4 regions of the Kineococcus aurantiacus genome follow, and region 2 is predicted to be linked to each of the others. Evidence: riboswitches for the same ligand, from Rfam matches in the RefSeq annotation. Region 2 holds a riboswitch; each other region holds the start of a gene.
What was found. Region 2 has a riboswitch for S-adenosylmethionine ahead of BJ968_RS05860 (methylenetetrahydrofolate reductase). Riboswitches for the same ligand answer to the same signal wherever they lie in the genome.
Positions count from the first base shown of each region.

Region 1 (4,275 bases), 2.7 Mb from region 2:
TCGTCACCACCCTCGACGTGCTCTCCGGCGGCCGGGCGTGGCTGGGGATCGGGGCGGCCTGGTTCGAGCAGGAGGCGACGGGCCTGGGCCTGCCCTTCCCGGGCACCGCCGAGCGCTTCGAGCGGCTGGAGGAGACGCTGCGGATCTGCCGGCAGATGTGGTCCGACTCCGAGGAACCCTTCACCGGCCGGCACTACGCGCTCGGCCGGACCCTCAACAGCCCGCAGCCGCTGCGCCGCCCGCACCCGCCGATCCTCATCGGCGGCGGCGGGGAGAAGAAGACGCTGCGCCTGGTCGCGCAGTACGCCGACGCCTGCAACCTGTTCGGGGGCGACGACATCGCCCGCAAGCTCGACGTCCTGCGGGCCCACTGCGAGGACCTCGGCCGCGACTACGACGAGATCGAGAAGACCGTCATGGCCGTCGCCGACCCCGACGACGTCGAGGGGTTCCTCGAGCAGGCCCGCGGGTGGGCCGCGCTCGGCGTCACCCACGTCCACGGCGGGTTCCGGGGCTACTTCGAACCCGGCAGCGTCAAGCGGTTCGGCGACGCCGTGGTCCCGCGGCTGGCCGAGCTGGGCGCCTGAACGGCCCCCCGGCTCACCGGTAGCGGCTCACCGGTAGCGGCTCACCGGTAGCGGCTCACCGGTAGCGGCTGGGCGGCACGGGCAGGCCGAGGTTCTCCCGCAGGGTCGCCGCGGGCAGTTCCGGGGCCAGCACCCCGCGTCGCACCAGCAGCGGCACCACCTGCTCGGCGAACTCCTCCAGCCCGGTGGGCAGGGAGGAGAACGCCAGGGTGAAACCGTCCGCCGCGCCGCCGGTGAACCGCTCGGTCATCCAGTCCGCCACCTGCTCGGGGGTGCCGGGCAGGAACCGGCGGCGCAGCATCGCCCGGTACAGCTCCCGCAGCGTGAACCGCTCGCGGTCCACGAGCTTGCGGACCCCCTCGAACACCGTCTGCACCTGGTTCGACCCGCTGCTGAAGTCGAACTCGAACCGCTCGTCCAGCGGCCGGTCGGACAGGTCGACCCCCAGGTGGTGCGAGAGCCAGTCCAGGCTGAGCCGGTCCGGGGTCAGCGCCTCGATCTCCTCCAGCCGCTCCAGGGCGCGCGCGGGGGTCTCGCCCAGCACGGGGGACAGGGCCGGCAGCACGAGCAGGTGCGAGCGGTCCCGGCCGTTCTCCACGGCGCGCCGCTTGTAGTCCTCGTAGAGGCTGCGCGCGCCCGGCAGCGGGGCCGAGCCCGGCACGAACACGGCCTCGGCGTGCCGGCCCGCGAGCCGCCGGCCGTCCTCGGAGGACCCGGCCTGGAACAGCACGGGACGGCCCTGCGGCGGGCGGGGCAGGTTCAGCGGGCCCCGCACCCGGAAGAACTCCCCCTCGTGGTCCAGCACGTGCATCCCGGCCGGGTCGGCGTAGCGGCCCGAGGCGACGTCGGGGCGGATCGCGCCGTCGTCCCAGCTGTCCCACAGGCCGTGCACGACCTCGACGAACTCGGCGCCGCGGCGGTAGCGCGCGGCGTGGTCCAGGTTGCGCTCCAGCCCGAAGTTGCGGGCCTCCTCGTCGCTGGCCGACGTCACGAGGTTCCACCCGGCCCGCCCGGAGCTGAGGAAGTCCAGGGTGCCGACCTGCCGGGCGGTGTGGAACGGCTCGTTGTACGTCGTGGAGACGGTCGCGACCAGGCCGATCCGCTCGGTGCTGCGGGTCAGCGCCCCCAGCAGGCCGAACGGCTCGGGCCGCACGTTCGCGACGTGCTCGACGCCGGAGCCGAACCGGTCCCACACGTACAGCTCGTCGGCGTAGAACACGGCCGCGAACCCCGCCCGCTCGGCGGTGCGCGCGAAGTGCTCGTAGTACCCGAAGCTCACGTACTCGTCCGGCCGCCCACCCGGCAGCCGCCAGCTCGTGAGGTGCTCGCCGCCGGGGTAGAAGACCATCGCCGTGAGGATCACGACCGCGCACGCTACCCCGCGCCCGATCCGGTGAAGCGCTTGACACGGGTCGGGGCCGTGCCGTCCACTGGGAGAGCCATCCAGAGCGGCCGAGAGACCTGGCTCGTCGACGCCGCAGCAACCGCCCCGCCGGGGTAGGTGCTCCCGCCAGGACCGATGGGGAGGGACCCGCAGTGCCGATCGAACCGCTCACGCGACGCCTCGTCGTCGACCTCCTGCGCAGCGCCGGGACGACGTGTCGGGCCTGACCGCCCGATCCGCCCCCACCCCGCTCCGCCCCAGGAAGGTCCCGCGATGACGCACGCCCCGTACGGCTTCACCACCCAGCAGGTCCACGCCGGCGCCGAACCGGACCCGGTCACCGGCTCCCGGGTCACGCCCGTCCACCTCACCGCCGGGTTCGTCTTCGACGACTTCGAGCACGCCCGCGCCCGCTTCGCCGGCGAGGACGACGGCTACGTCTACACCCGCATGGGCAACCCGACGACGGCCGCCGTCGAACGCCGCCTGGCGGTCCTGGAGGGCGGCACCGACGCGATCCTGCTCGGCACCGGCCAGGCCGCGATCACCGTCGCCCTGCTGGGGATCCTCGGCGCCGGCGACCACGTGGTGGCCGCCGCCGACCTCTACGAGGGCTCGCGCGGGCTGCTGCTGGACAACTTCGCCCGCCTGGGCATCGCCGTCGACTTCGCCGCCGGGCCGGGGGACTGGGAGCGGCTCGTGCGCCCGACGACCCGGGCGTTCTTCGCCGAGTCGGTCGCCAACCCCAAGAACAGCGTCCTGGACGTCCCGGCCGTGGCCGCCGTCGCGCACCGCCACGGCGTCCCGCTCGTCGTGGACAACACCTTCGCCACGCCCTACCTGCTGCGGCCGCTGGAGCACGGCGCCGACGTCGTCGTGCACTCGGCGAGCAAGTTCCTCGCCGGGCACGGCTCGGCGCTGGGCGGCGCGGTCGTCACCGGCACCGGTTTCGACTGGAGCGGTTTCGCCCACCTCACCGACCCCGCGAACGTCCTGGCCGGGATGAGCTGGGTGGAGCGCCACGGCCCGCAGCGCGCCTACGTCGAGCACACCCGCTCCGTCGTCGCCTCCCGGCTGGGCCCGGCGATCTCGCCGTTCAACGCCTTCCTGGTCCAGCAGGGGCTGGAGACCCTCTCGCTGCGGGTGGGCCGCCAGAGCGCGACCGCCGAGACCGTCGCGCGCTGGCTGCAGGCCCGGCCCGAGGTCGTCGGCGTCGACCACGCCGGGCTGCCCGGGCACCCCTCCCACGACGTCGCCCGCCGCCTGCTGCCGCGCGGCACCGGGGCGGTCCTGTCCGTGACGCTGGAGGGTGGACGCGCTGCGGCCCAACGGTTCGTCGACGCCGTGCAGCTGTTCACCCGGATGACCCACGTCGGGGACGTCCGCTCCCTGGTCATCCACCCCGCCAGCACCACGCACGCCCACCGCAGCGAGGACGAACGGCTCGCCGCCGGGATCTGGCCCGGCCTGGTGCGGCTGTCCATCGGGCTGGAGGAACCCGAGGACCTGCTCGGGGACCTGGAGCAGGCCCTCGTGGCCTCCCGCGAGCGCGAGGGGGCGGCGGCCTGATGGGACGCCTGCAGCACTTCGGCTACTTCTTCTCCCGGGGTTTCGGCCCGCAGGGCTGGGGACGGGACTACCAGGCGTGGAACGACGACTGGACGCGCCCGGACCTGTACGCCCACGCCGTCCGCGACCTCGAACGGGCCGGGTTCGACCTCGTCGTGGTCGAGGACGCGATCTCGCTGGGGAACCCGCAGACCCTGGACCTGCGGGTGCGCGCCGCCTACGGCGGCCCCAAGCACGACCCGCTGCTGCTGGCGCCGTACCTGTTCGCCGCCACGACCCACCTCGGGGTCGTCCCGACGGTCAACGCGGGGATCACCCCGCCGTACCTCGCCGCCCGGCAGGCCGCGACGCTGCAGCACCTGTCCGGCAGCCGGTTCGGGATCAACCTCGTCACCGACACCGGCAGCGCCCGGCACGTCGGGCTCGACCCCGTCCCGCACGACGTCGCCTACGACCGCGCCGAGGAGTGGATCGACGTGGTCCGCCGGCTGTGGCACAGCTGGGACCCCGAGGCGCTCGTCGCCGACCCCGTCACGGGCCGGTTCGCCGACGGCACCCGCATCGACGCCTTCGCCCACCGCGGGGAGCACTTCCGCCTCGACGGCCCGCTGAACGCCCTGCCGTTCTCCTCGGGCGACCCCGTCCTGGTCTCCCCGGGCGGGTCGCCCCGGGGCCTGGGGTTCGCGGGGTCGCGCTCGGACGTGCAGCTGGCCCTCGCGCCCCTGCGGGTCGACC
Region 1 is NZ_JACCBB010000001.1:3,930,008-3,934,282, forward strand. Features, by position in the region: gene BJ968_RS18840 (TIGR03560 family F420-dependent LLM class oxidoreductase) at 1-587, shown strand, start outside; gene BJ968_RS18845 (NtaA/DmoA family FMN-dependent monooxygenase) at 643-1,950, opposite strand; SAM riboswitch class I at 2,024-2,113, shown strand; gene BJ968_RS18850 (O-acetylhomoserine aminocarboxypropyltransferase/cysteine synthase family protein) at 2,245-3,540, shown strand; gene BJ968_RS18855 (LLM class flavin-dependent oxidoreductase) at 3,540-4,275, shown strand, end outside.
Region 1: it holds a riboswitch for S-adenosylmethionine, as region 2 does, so the genes downstream of both, BJ968_RS18850 (O-acetylhomoserine aminocarboxypropyltransferase/cysteine synthase family protein) here and BJ968_RS05860 (methylenetetrahydrofolate reductase) in region 2, are expected to answer to the same signal.

Region 2 (4,275 bases):
GCTCGCGCAGGGTGGCGAGGGCGTGGACGAGGTCGCGGCGCCAGACGTTGTGACCGTCGACGACCCCGCCGACGACGGTCTTGCCGGCCAGGACCGAGCGGTCCGCCGGGACGGAACCCTCGACGAGGTCGAGGGCGAGGCCCTCGACCGCCCCGAAGGAGGCGAGGTGGTCGCCCGCGTCGCCGTAGGGCGTGGCGACGAGCAGGCGCGGGCGGTGCGCCAGGCCCGTGAGGCGCGCGTAGGCCGCCCGCACGAGGTCGTCGAGCCCGTCGACACCGGCGGTGGCGGAGTCGCTGACCAGACCGGGTTCGTCCAGCTGGACCCACTCGGCACCGGCCGCGGCGTACGCGGCCAGCAGGTCCTCGTAGGCGCCGAGGAGGTCGTCGAGCCGCGAGAGGGGGGCGAACCCCTCGGGGCTGCCGTCGGCGGCCTTGGCCAGCAGCAGGAACGTCACGGGGCCCACGACGACGGGACGGGTGAGGAAACCGTCGGCGAGGGCCTCGGAGAACTCGCGCACGCCCCGGTCGTCGGCGAACCGGAACGCGGTGCCGGGGCCGATCTCGGGGACGAGGTAGTGGTAGTTCGTGTCGAACCACTTCGTCATCTCCAGCGGGGCCTGCGCCCCGCGCCCGCGGGCGATCGTGGAGTAGCCGGTGAGGTCGACCCTGCCGTCGGGGCCGACGACGTCGGCGAAGCGCTCCGGGACGGCCCCGACGGCGACCGCGGTGTCGAGGACCTGGTCGTAGGCGGAGAACGACGACGGGATGGACGCGTCGTGCGCCGGCAGGCCGAGGGCGTTGAGGCGGCGGACGGTGGCCGCGCGGACGGCGGCGAGCCGCTCCTCGGTGGTGGCCAGGTCGGCCTTGCCGGACCACAGGGCCTCCAGGGCCTTCTTGGTCTCGCGGTCGGGACCGATCCGGGGGTAGCCCAGGATCGTCGCGGTCCAGGCGGGGGTGGTCTGGCTCATCGGGTGCTTCCTCCTGCTGCGGCGGTCGCCTCCACGGCGGCGGCGGGTCGGGGGTGGGTCGCGGGTCGGGTCAGGTCGAGGTGGTCGAGCAGGTCCAGCGCGGGGGCGGCCGCGTTGAACGTGTACAGGTGCAGGCCGGGCGCGCCGGCCTCGAGCAGGCCGTGCGCCAGTCCCGAGGTGAACGCGGTGGCGGCCCGGCGGCGGGTCGGGGCGTCGTCGGTGTCCAGGGCCGCGAGCAGCCCCCGCGGGGCCCGGACGCCGGTGAGCTCGCCGATCCGCTCCAGGCGCCGTGGGTCGTCGGAGACCGCGACGCCGGGCAGCAGCGGGATGGTGATCCCGGCCGCGCGGGCCCGGCGGACGAACGCGGCGTACTCCTGCGCGGAGAACGTCACCTGGCAGATCGCGAACCGCGCCCCGGCGTCCTGCTTGGCGCGCAGGACGGCGAGCTCGTGGTGGTCCCTGGCCCGCGGGAAGGCGGCCACGGCCAGGCTGAGCGGTCCCTCGTCGAGGGGGCGGGAACCGCCGCGCAGCGCCAGCCGACGCCTGTCGGCCACCTGCAGCAGTTCCACGAGGTCCCGGGCGGTGGCCACGCCGTCGGGGTGCGGCGTCCAGTCCGGGACACCGGCCGGCGGGTCCCCCCGCAGCGCCAGGACGTTGCGGACGCCGGCGTCGAGGAACTCGGTGGCCAGTTCCACGACCTGCCGGCGCGAGGAACCCACGCACGTCAGGTGGGCCATGGCCGGGACCGCCGAGGTGGTCAGGACGTGCGCCAGCAGGTCCCGGCTGGGACCGCGGGTCGCTCCCGCCGCGCCGAAGGTGACGGACACGAAGTCGGGGTTGCTCCCCAGGAGGTCGGACAGCCTGCGCCACAACGAGTCGCGGCCGGTCTCCGAGCGCGGGGGGAAGAGTTCGAAACTGAGCGTGGGCCGCCCCGCGGCGCCGGCGACGAGGGGCGCGAGCGTCATCGCACGGGTCCCGGACCCGGGGCCGGGGAGGGGACGACGACATCGGTGGTGCGCATCACGAACTCCATCGACCTGGCGTTAGCACCCTCGCCCGGGCTCGGGGGGTTGCTGCGGCGTCGTCGAGCCAGGACTCTCAGCCGCTCTGGATGGTGTTCTTCGAATGTAGACCGACCGCGACGCCGTCCACAAGTGGTTCCCCCGGACGGCCCCCCGGCGGGCGGCGCTCCCGGGACCGGGCCGCGACGCACCGACCTTGATTCCCGGCGCCCGCACGTGGCAATCTCCCCCCAGGTCATGAGCGCCAGCGACAAGCCCCGGCTCGCTGGCCGGCAACCCTCCTCCGCGGTGGGGTGCCCCGGGTGACGACCTGGCCGGTTCCGACGTGGTTCCGGCAAGCGCGGACCTCGCCGGGGCGATCCCGGTCCTCCCGGCAGGGTCCACTGTCCCGAGGAGCCCCGTGACGACGAGCACCCTGTCCCCCACCCGCCCCGCCTGTCGCACGGTGCCGCCGCTGCTGCCCGTCGTCGGCGCCGACACCCCGGTCCCGCTGGCCACCGGGGGCACCACCACCTACGCCAACCTCGACAACGCGGCGAGCGCCCCGGCGCTGGCGGCGGTGGCGGACCGGGTCGCGCAGGTGCTGCCGCACTACGCCAGCGTCCACCGCGGCGCCGGCTACCTCTCGCAGGTGTCCACCGCCCTGTTCGAGCAGGCCCGCGAGCAGGTGGGCCGCTTCCTGGGGGCCCGCGAGGACGACGTCGTGGTCTTCACGCGCAGCACGACGGACGCCCTGGACCTGCTGTCCCGGGCCGTCCCCGCCGGCGCGCGGGTGCTGGTCGCGGACGTCGAGCACCACGCGAACCTGCTGCCCTGGCAGCGCTCGGCCCGCACCACGGTGGTCCGCGGCGGCGCCGACGCCGAGGAGACCACGGCCCTGCTGGAGGCGGAGCTGGCCACCGGGCAGTACGCCCTGCTGGCCGTCGCCGGCGCGTCCAACGTCACCGGGGAGGTGCTGCCGCTGCGCCGGCTGGCCCGGGCCGCGCACGCCGCCGGGGCCCGCCTCGCCGTCGACGGGGCCCAGCTGCTGCCGCACCGGCGCGTCGACGTCGCCCGCGACGGGATCGACTGGATCGCGCTGTCCGGGCACAAGCTGTACGCCCCGTTCGGGGCGGGGGCCCTGGTGGGGCGCCGGGACTGGCTGGACGCCGCCGAGCCCTACCTCGCCGGTGGCGGGGCCACGCTCGACGTCAGCCACGACGCGGTGCGGTGGGCGACCGGCCCGGACCGGCACGAGGCGGGTTCCCCGAACGTGGTCGGCGCGGTGGCGCTGGCGCAGGCGTGCACGACGCTGGCGGCCCTGCCCGCAGGGGCCCTGGAGGCCCACGAGGCGGCGCTGCGCGCGCAGCTCGTCACCGGCCTGAGCGCGCTGGAGGGCGTGCGGGTCGTGCGCCCGCACCCGGCCGACGCCGTGGGGGTCGTGACGTTCACCGTGCCCGGCCGCCCGGTGTCGGAGGTGGCGGCGTACCTGTCGGCCGAGCACGGCGTCGGGGTGCGCGACGGCAGGTTCTGCGCGCACCGCTTCGCGAACTCCCTGGGGCTGGTGGAGGGCGGGTTGCGCGCCTCCACGGGCGTCGGGACGAGCTCGGCCGACGTGGAGCGGCTGCTGGCCGCGCTGGAGCAGTTCCTCACCACGGGCTCGGCGCTGGAGTACGGGGTCGTCGAGGGCCGCTGGGGTCCGCTCACCGACGCCCGCCCGGCGCCGGAGTCCTTCCTCGACCCCGTCCCGGAACTGGGCTAGCCTGCCCGCAGGTCACGAGAACCAGCGACAAGCCCTGGCTAGCTGGTCGGCAACCCTCCCCGCGGTGGGGTGCCCCAGGTGACGACCCGGCCGGAGGGAACCCTCCGGCAAGCGCGATGACCCGCCGGACGCCTGCGAGTCGTCCCGACTCCAGGAGGAGACCCGTGCCCGAAACCCTTCACCTGTCCGCCGCCCTCGAGTCGACCGGCTGGCACCCGGCGTCCTGGCGGGAACCCGGCTCCCGGGCCGGGGAGCTGTTCACCGCGCGGTTCTGGGCCGACACGGTCGCCGAAGCCGAGCGCGGCCTGTTCGACCTGGTGACCGTCGAGGATTCCTTCGGCCTGCAGGGCAGCGGCTTCGGCCCGCCCGACGACCGCACCGACCGGGTCGCCGGCCGGCTCGACGCGCTGCTGGTCGCGGCCCGGCTCGCCCTGGTGACCGAGGCGATCGGGCTGGTCCCGACCGTCTCGACGACGCACACCGAACCGTTCCACGTCTCCAAGGGCCTGGCCACGCTGGACCACGTGAGCTCGGGCCGGGGCGGG
Region 2 is NZ_JACCBB010000001.1:1,223,925-1,228,199, forward strand. Features, by position in the region: gene metE (5-methyltetrahydropteroyltriglutamate--homocysteine S-methyltransferase) at 1-967, opposite strand, end outside; gene BJ968_RS05860 (methylenetetrahydrofolate reductase) at 964-1,932, opposite strand; SAM riboswitch class I at 1,994-2,085, opposite strand; SAM riboswitch class IV at 2,223-2,336, shown strand; gene BJ968_RS05865 (aminotransferase class V-fold PLP-dependent enzyme) at 2,390-3,730, shown strand; SAM riboswitch class IV at 3,741-3,850, shown strand; gene BJ968_RS05870 (LLM class flavin-dependent oxidoreductase) at 3,847-4,275, shown strand, end outside.

Region 3 (4,275 bases), 3.4 Mb from region 2:
GACCGTTCGTGCCGCCAGCCGGTGACGTGCGCACCGCCGGGGTGGAACAGGAAAGCCCCCAGCACCAGGTGGTCGGCGCTCACGCGCTCACCTGCGTCCAGCGGCTGGACGGCACGTCCAGCCCCAGGTTCTCCCGCAGGGTCTCCCCGCGGTACTCCCCGCGGTAGACGCCGCGGCGGCGCAGTTCGGGGACCACGGTGTCGACGAACTCCTCGATGCCCTCGGGCAGGGAGGAGAAGGCCAGCATGAAGCCGTCGGCGGCGCCGCGGGTGAACCGTTCCTGCATGTGGTCGGCGACCTGCGCCGGGGTACCGGGCAGGAAGCGTCGACGCAGCAGCGTGCGGTAGACGTCCCGCAGGGTGCGCCGGCCCTCGCCCACCAGTTCCTGCACCGTCGCGTACAGGCTCTGGACCTGGTTGGTGCCGCCGGAGAAGTCGTGCGTGAACGGCTCGTCCAGCGGCCGGTCGGACAGGTCGACCTCCAGGTGGTGCGACAGCAGGTCGAGCGCGACCCGGTCGGGGGTGAGGGACTCGATGAGTTCCAGCTTCTCGACCGCCTCGGCCGGGGTGCGCCCCAGGACGGGGGACAGGGCGGGCAGGACCAGCAGCTCGCGCGGGTCCCGGCCGGCGGCGCTGGTGCGGGCGGCGTAGTCGGCGTACAGCCGCTGCGCCGCGCCGAGGTCGTGCTCCCAGGGGGTGAAGACCGCGTCGGCGTTCGCCGCGGCCAGTGCCCGGCCGGCCGGGGAGGCGCCGGCCTGGAACAGCACCGGGTGCCCCTGGGGCGGGCGGGCGATGTTCAGGGGCCCGCGGACGTCGAAGAACTCCCCGTGGTGGCCCAGGACGTGCAGCTTCTCGGCGCGGGCGAAGAACCCCGATCCCTTGTCGTAGGTGAAGGCGTCGTCGTCCCAGCTGTCCCACAACCCGCGCACGACCTGCACGAACTCCCCGGCGCGCCGGTACCGGTCGGCGTGCGCCAGGTGGGTGCCGGCCCCGAAGTTGCGGGCCTCCTCGTCCGCGGCGCTGGTCACCAGGTTCCACGCCGCGCGTCCCTGGCTCAGGAAGTCCAGCGAGGCCAGTTTGCGGGCCACGTGGTACGGCTCGTGGTAGGTCGTGGAGACGGTCGCGGCCAGCCCGATCCGCTCGGTCAGCTGCGACAGGGCGCCCAGCAGGGTGAAGGGCTCGGTGCGGACGTTCACCACGTGCTCCACGCCGCTGGCGAAGCGGTCCCACACGTACAGCTCGTCGGCCAGGAAGATCGTCGCGAACCCGCCCCGTTCGGCGGTGCGAGCGAAGTCGGCGTAGTAGTCCACGTCCAGGTAGCGCTCGGGCTGGGCACCGGGCAGGCGCCAGCTGGTCGCGTGCTCCCCGCCGGGGTAGAAGTGCATGGCCCCCAGGACGAGCCCGCGCTCGCGCCGTTCCTGCTGCTGCCGCTCCGGGCCCCGGTCCGCGCTCACGCGCGCGTCCCGACGAGGTCGGCCCGGCGGGCACCCGGGTCAGCCACCTGAGCGCCGGGGGGCCCGGTGGGCGGGTCCGCGGACGGTGCGGTCCAGCCCACGTGCGGGGCGACCTGCTCGGCGAACAGGGCCAGCGCCTCGGCGCGGGCCCCGAAGTCGGCGGGACCCAGCTCGACCTGGACGTTGAGCTGAGTGGCGTGCTCCAGCCACGGTGAGGCCAGCAGCGAGGCGGCGATGTCCTGCGCGGTGCCGTGGTGCAGGTTCAGGCGCGCGGCCTTCTGCGCCAGCGTGGTGGCCTCGCCCAGGAAGGAGGCGCCCCAGGCGTACTTGGCCTCGATGCCCGGCGCCGCCTTCCGCAGGGCCTCCTCCCGGCTGCGCGCGGGGTGGATCGCGGTGGAGACCGCCACCCGCGGGACGACCCCGGCCGGCAGGGCCTCGTGGTAGGCCGCGGCGGTCACCTCGGCCGGCACGGTCTGGGTGGTGCCGACCAGGATCCCGTGGCCGCGGCGCGCGGCTTCGGCGGCGCTGCGCGCTGTCAGCACGGCCTCCCACACCCGATCACCCAGTCCCGGCGCCGGCGGGTTGAGCCGTTGCCCGCGGGTGGTCAGGGCGTGCCCGTCCAGGGCGTGCAGGAGACGGGTCAGCAGTTGCCCGTAGCGGTCCTTGGCGGCCTCGACGTCCGCGCCACCGGGAACGGGGTCCCCGTCGTGGGCGAAGAGTTCCAGCAGCCCGGGCGCCCCGCCGCCGTTGGCCACCCCCAGTTCGACGCGGCCGCCGCTGAGCCGGTCCAGCACCGCGGCGTCCTCGGCCACCCGCACCGGGTTCTCCAGCGGGAGGGTGACCGCTGCGGTCCCCAGGTGCAGCCGGGTGGTACAGGTCGCCAGGGCGGCCAGCAGCACGAACGGGGAGGGCAACCCGCCGCTGGTGTGCGGGCCGGACGCCTCGCGCAGGTGGAACTGCCGGACCCAGGCGGTGTCGAAGCCGAGGTGCTCGGCCGTGATGAACAGCTCCAGCTCGTCGGTGTAGGAGTGGGAGTCGGGTACGGCCTGCAGGTGGGAGAACATGGCCAGGGACAACCCCGGGGTGGCGCTCACGGCGGTGCGCTCCGATTCGCTCGAGTGTCGAGGGGGTGGGGGAGGAACGGTTGACGGGTGCGGCGACGGAACGAGTGGGCGACGGGACGGGCGCGGACGGTCCGTCGACGGCCCGGCGCAGGTCGGCCCGCCGCGAACCGCTCAGGCGCGGACCGCTCGCAGTGCAGGACGAGGAACGGGGATCAGGTCGCTGGTCGGGCCGGACAGCAGTCGCTGGACTGCAGCGCCAGGTCGACGTGACGCCGCCGCACCAGGTGCAGCCGGGGGCGTGGTCCAGCGATCGCCGTGTTCAGGTGGTGCACGCTGACCTCCGCATTCCATCGTCTTGGCGGAAGCACCTGTCAGCCCAGGGGACTGGTGGTTGCTGCGGCGTCGTCGAGCCAAGTCTCTCGGCCGCTCTGGATGGTGCGTGAATTTGATCCCATCGCGGGGACCGGTGTCAACCGTGCCGTGACCGGGCCGGCGCCGCGGTGATCCGCGCCGGCGGTGGACCCACCCCCTCCGCCGGCTACCTGCTTCCCAGCGCCGGCGAGTTCCGCGGCGTCGCCGACACACCCACCGGCATCGACGACCCGCTGCCCCTGTTCCGGCTGCGGTGGTCCGTGCCACGGAGTTCGACCCCCCGGCGGCACCGCCCACCTCGCCGGCCCGGAACAGGACCACGATCCGTCTCCGGCGCGGAACTCGCGGGTGGGGTTCGCCCACGGTTCGGCCGTCGTCGGCCGGTACCGGGCGTTGTCGTCGTCCGCCGGCGGCCGCAGGTGCTGACCGGCACGAGGCGGGTCGGGGCGTCGGTGAGGTGCCGGGCCACGATCGTGCCGGTCCCGTCGGTCGCGATCAGCTCCCCGGACATCGGCGGCGCACCCGTCTCGGCCCCCCCGGGGGGCAGGGCCGCCCACCGCTGGAGGGAGCAGGGGGGCCGGTCGGCGACGTCGCGGGCCGGGCCGCCCCGACGGCAGCTGGTGCGCCGCGCCGCTCGGCCTGCGGACCCCGCGGCGGTGGTCGGAGGCGCTCCACCCACCCGGGGACGACCCCCTGTCGCCGCCTGCGTGTAGAAGGGAGGCGTGACTCCCCTCAGCCGAGTGCTCCCGCCCCGGCGCCGCGACGGCCTCCCGCGGCGGCGAGCCCCGCGCGCTGCGGCCCGCAGCACCACGCCCGGGGGACGCCGGTGAGCGCAGCGGTGCCGGAGGGGGTGCCGGAGGGGGTGGCGGTGGGCCGGTCGGCTGGCCCCGGCGACGCCGGCGGGCCCGCTGGGCCCGTCGCCGTGGAGCTGATGGCGGCGTTGCTGGGCGAGGCCGGCCCGCTGGCGACGGAGGCCCACCGGCTCCTGTCGCCGGTGGCCGCCTTCCGCAGCACGCTGCGTGAGCGGCTCCTGGTCGACGGGCAGATCGTCCCCTTCGCCCACCGGGCCGCGGCGCTCACTCCCCGGCACAGCATCGCCGCGGTGGACGGGGCGTCGGTGCGGGAGCACCTGTACGCCGCGGACCTCGTGGTCGCCGTCGCCGTCGCGGCCGAGGGCATGACCAGCGTCGGCGGGCACCCGCTGTCGCACCGGCACTGGGCGCACGTGCGTGAGCACGAGTCGGAGAACGACCGGCTGCTGTCGGCGGCGATGGCGAGCCTGGAGCTGCAGCTGCTGGCGGACCTGTCCCACGACGTGCGCATCCTGGACGGCTCCCACGGCACCCCGGTGATCGCCCTGTCCACGGCCCTGGCCGCCCGCAGCCG
Region 3 is NZ_JACCBB010000001.1:4,641,851-4,646,125, forward strand. Features, by position in the region: gene BJ968_RS22105 (NtaA/DmoA family FMN-dependent monooxygenase) at 1-83, opposite strand, end outside; gene BJ968_RS22110 (NtaA/DmoA family FMN-dependent monooxygenase) at 80-1,453, opposite strand; gene BJ968_RS22115 (LLM class flavin-dependent oxidoreductase) at 1,450-2,547, opposite strand; SAM riboswitch class I at 2,862-2,956, opposite strand; gene BJ968_RS22120 (hypothetical protein) at 3,758-4,275, shown strand, end outside.
Region 3: it holds a riboswitch for S-adenosylmethionine, as region 2 does, so the genes downstream of both, BJ968_RS22115 (LLM class flavin-dependent oxidoreductase) here and BJ968_RS05860 (methylenetetrahydrofolate reductase) in region 2, are expected to answer to the same signal.

Region 4 (4,275 bases), 110 kb from region 2:
CACCGCCGTCCTGACGGTGCTGTACATCGCCTTCGCGGCCGGCTCGGTCGACTGGGGGACGGTCTCGGCGATCCCGGCCGGCGACACCGCGGCCGTCGTGGGCGCGTTCACCATGGTCATGACGGGGTTCGGGCTGGGCTGGGCCAACGCCGCGGCCGACTACTCCCGCTACCTGCCGCGGGACGCCTCCAGCGGCGGGGTGGTGCTGTGGACGACGCTGGGGTCCTCGCTGGGGCCGGCGGTGCTGCTGGTCTTCGGGGCGCTCGTCGTGGGCTCGCAGCCGGACCTGAGCGCGCGCGTGGCGGCCGACCCGGTGGGGGCGCTGACCGACATCCTGCCGACGTGGTTCCTCGTGCCGTTCGCGGTCGTGGCCGTCCTGGGCCTGGTCGGCGGGGCGGTCATGGACATCTACTCCTCGGGGCTGGCCCTGCTCAACGTGGGCCTGCGGGTGCCCCGGCCGGTGGCGGTGCTCGTCGACGCGTGCCTCATGGTCGCCGGCGCGATCTACATCGCGTTCTTCTCGGTGGACTTCCTCACCCCGTTCCAGGGGTTCCTCATCACCCTGGGCGTGCCGATCGCGGCGTGGGCCGGCATCTTCCTGGCCGACCTCGCGACGCGGCGCGCCGGCTACGCCGAGGACGAGCTGCTCGACGCGCGGGGCCGCTACGGGTCGGTGCGCTGGCTGCCGGTCCTGACGATGGCCGGGGCGACGGCGATCGGCTGGGGGCTGGTGTCGAACGCCAACGCCTCGTGGCTGGCCTGGCAGGGGTACTTCTTCGAGCCGCTGGGGCTGGCGACGTGGGTGCCGCCGTCGGGGCAGGACGCGGGGTACTGGGACGGCGACTGGGGGTACGCGGGCCTGGGCGTGCTGCTGGCCTTCGCCCTCGGCTTCGTCGTCGTGGCCGTGTTCGGCCGGGGCGCCGTCCGCGCCCAGGAGTCGCGGTCGCACGACTCCCGGGCGTGAGGGTTCAGGCGCGCTGGACGCTGACCTTCGGCGGCGTCTGCAGCGTCTGGGCGATGACGCAGTAGCGCTCGGCCAGGGAGACCATCTTGGCCTCGGTCGCCTCGTCGGCGTCGGAGGAGAAGTCGAAGGTGATGGTCACGTCGGTGATGCCGACGGGGACCTCGCGCGCGACGCCCAGGGTGCCGCGGGCGTCCCAGTGCGCGTCGACCGTGACGGAGGCGTTGCGCAGCTCCACGCCCATCGCCGTGGCGACGCTGCGCAGCGTCACCCCGGCGCAGGCCGCCACGGCCTCGCACAGCATGTCCGCCGAGCACGCCTCGGTGCCGTCACCGCCGGCGGCGGGGTGCAGCCCGGCGCGGGTGGTGCCCGCGAAGCCGTCGACCGAGACGCCGATGGACTGGCCGTCCAGCACCGCCACGGCCCGGGCCGGGACCAGCGCCTGCGCGGGGTCCTCCCGGTAGGCGTCCTTCAACGGCTTCTGCAGGGCCCTCAGTTCGGTCGAATCCACCGGGGAAGCTTAGGCCCCGCTGCCGTTGCCGTCGCAACTTCCGCGAGACTGCCCCTGTGAAGTGGAGCACCGCCCTGAAGACCCTGCAGGACGTCGCCGACGGCTGCGCGCACGTGGGCCGCCAGCCCGAGGGGATCGTCCGGCTGAGGGTCTTCCAGGCGTGGGTCTTCGGGACCCTGCTGGGGCCCCGGACCGACGACGTCGACGACGCCACCGGGGTCCGGGTCGCCCTCGTGACCAACGCCCGCGAGGGCGAGTGCGCCTTCGGCACCCGCCCGCCCGCGGCCGGGCACTGGCTCGCCGCCTCGGGGCTGGCGACGAGACCGGCCCAGCTGTTCTTCCGGTCCGGCGAGGTGCCCGTGTGGAACCACGTCGTCGACCGCCCGGTGCGGTTCTGGACGCGCGAGGAGGGTCTCGACGCGGACGTGCTGGAGCGGCTGCGCGCCGGGGAGGGGGCCGCGCTGCGGGGCGAGCCGCCGACGCCGGCCGAGCTGGCCGCCCGCCTGGACGCCGAGCTCGCCGTGAGCCTGGAGGCGTTGCGCCGCACGGCCTCGGAGTACGACGCGAAGCGGTGGTCACCGGGTTCGCCGGAACGGCGCGGCGACGCCCTGGCCGACGCCGCGCTGGGGTACCTGGACCTGCGGACGGCCAGGGGTACCCTCCGGCCATGAGCGACGAGACCGTCCCGGACAAGCTCGCCTACCGCCTCCTCACCGGGCCCGACGACCGGTCCTTCTGCGAGAAGGTCAGCGCGGCCCTGGCCGACGGGTACGTGCTGCACGGCAGCCCGTCGGTGACGACGACCGACGGGCGCACCGTCGCCGCCCAGGCCGTCGTCCTCCCCCACGTCCTGGGCTGAGCGCCCGGCGGCCCCCGGGCGGGGGCCCGTTGCGGCACCCGTGACCGTTACCGCTGTCTGACAGGCGGTGTTAAGGTGCGGGCAGGTCATGAGTGACAGCGAGAAGCCCTGGCTGGCTGTCCGGCAACCCTCCCCCGCGGCGGGGTGCCCCAGGTGAGGACCTGGCCGGACGATCCCGTCCGGCAAGCGCGGATCGCCGGACGTCGTCGATCACGGCAGCTGCGAGCCGCGCGCCCGCCCGCACGACAACCGGAGTGTCCTCGTGTCCACCGCCCCCGCCCTGCCCGACAAGCCCAAGCGCCGCGGCCTGCTCTACGGCCTGATCGCCGCCGTCGTCGTCATCGCCGTCGTGATCGTCGCGATCGTCCTGGGCACCCGCGACGACTCCACCAGCACCTCGGCCTCCGGCGGTGAGGCCAGGACGGTGAAGATCGGCGTCGCCGACAAGTCGCTGCCGTACTGGACGACCTACACCGAGCTCGCCGAGTCCAAGCTCGGCGTGACGGTCGAGCTGGTGAACTTCTCCGACTACACGCTGCCGAACCCGGCGCTGTCGCAGGGGGAGCTGGACCTGAACCAGTTCCAGCACATCCAGTACCTGGCGAACTACAACGCCACCGCGGACGACGACCTGCAGCCCATCGGCGCGACCGCCGTGTACCCGCTGCCGCTGTACTCCCTCACCGCGAAGTCCGCCGCCGAGCTGCCCGCCGACGCGCAGGTCGCGATCCCCAACGACGCCATCAACGAGGCCCGCGGCCTCCTCGTGCTGCAGCAGGCCGGCCTGGTCACGCTGAAGGACGGCGGCACCGCGTTCTCCACGACGAACGACATCGAGTCCTCGAAGGTGAAGGTCACCACCGTCGCCGCCGACCAGACCGCCAGCGCCCTGCAGTCCGGGTCGGTCGCCGCCGCCATCGTCAACAACAACTACGCGACCGCCGCGAAGCTGTCCGACGAGAACATCATCGTCAAGGACGACCCGACCGCCGCCGCGGCCGCGCCGTACGTCAACATCTTCGCCGCCCGCAAGGCCGACGTGGACGACGAGACCTACCTCGACCTGGCCGCGCTGTGGCACGACCCGGCCGTGCAGGAGGTCTTCCTGCAGGACAACCCCAGCGCGGTCGTGCAGGACACCCCCGCCGCGGACCTGCAGGCGGAGACGGTGAAGGTCGAGGCCGACGCGAAGGCCGCCCAGGGCAAGTGACCGCGCTCATCACCCTGGAGAACGTCTCCAAGCGCTTCGACCGCCGCGACGGGTCCTCCGTCGCGGCGGTCGACGCCGTTTCGCTGGAGGTGCGGACCGGTGAGGTGCTCGCGGTCATCGGGTACTCCGGTGCCGGCAAGTCCACCCTGGTCCGGCTGCTCAACGCCCTGGAGAAGCCGACGTCGGGCAGCGTCCTCGTCGGCGGCCAGGACCTGACGAAGCTGTCCGAGGGGGAACTGCGGGCGGCCCGCTCGAAGATCGGGATGATCTTCCAGCAGTTCAACCTCTTCCGGTCCCGGACCGTCGCCGGGAACGTCGCCTACCCGCTGAAGGTCGCGGGCGTGGGCAAGGCCGAGCGCGACCGGCGCACCGCCGAGCTCCTCGACTTCGTCGGGCTGCTCGACCGCGCGCACTCCTACCCCGAGCAGCTGTCCGGCGGGCAGAAGCAGCGCGTCGGCATCGCCCGGGCGCTGGCCACGAACCCCCCGCTGCTGCTGGCCGACGAGGCCACCAGCGCGCTGGACCCCGAGACCACGACCGAGGTGCTGTCGCTGCTGCGCCGGGTCAACGCCGAACTGGGCGTGACGATCGTCGTCATCACCCATGAGATGGACGCCGTGCGCCAGATCGCCGACCGCGTCGCGGTCATGGAGGACGGCAGGCTCGTCGAGATCGGCGACGTCTACGACGTGTTCTCGGACCCGCGGACGGCGGCGGCGCAGCGGTTCGTGCGC
Region 4 is NZ_JACCBB010000001.1:1,114,140-1,118,414, forward strand. Features, by position in the region: gene BJ968_RS05270 (cytosine permease) at 1-964, shown strand, start outside; gene BJ968_RS05275 (OsmC family protein) at 969-1,472, opposite strand; gene BJ968_RS05280 (DUF7711 family protein) at 1,529-2,143, shown strand; gene BJ968_RS05285 (DUF1737 domain-containing protein) at 2,140-2,331, shown strand; SAM riboswitch class IV at 2,416-2,526, shown strand; gene BJ968_RS05290 (MetQ/NlpA family ABC transporter substrate-binding protein) at 2,594-3,541, shown strand; gene BJ968_RS05295 (ATP-binding cassette domain-containing protein) at 3,538-4,275, shown strand, end outside.
Region 4: it holds a riboswitch for S-adenosylmethionine, as region 2 does, so the genes downstream of both, BJ968_RS05290 (MetQ/NlpA family ABC transporter substrate-binding protein) here and BJ968_RS05860 (methylenetetrahydrofolate reductase) in region 2, are expected to answer to the same signal.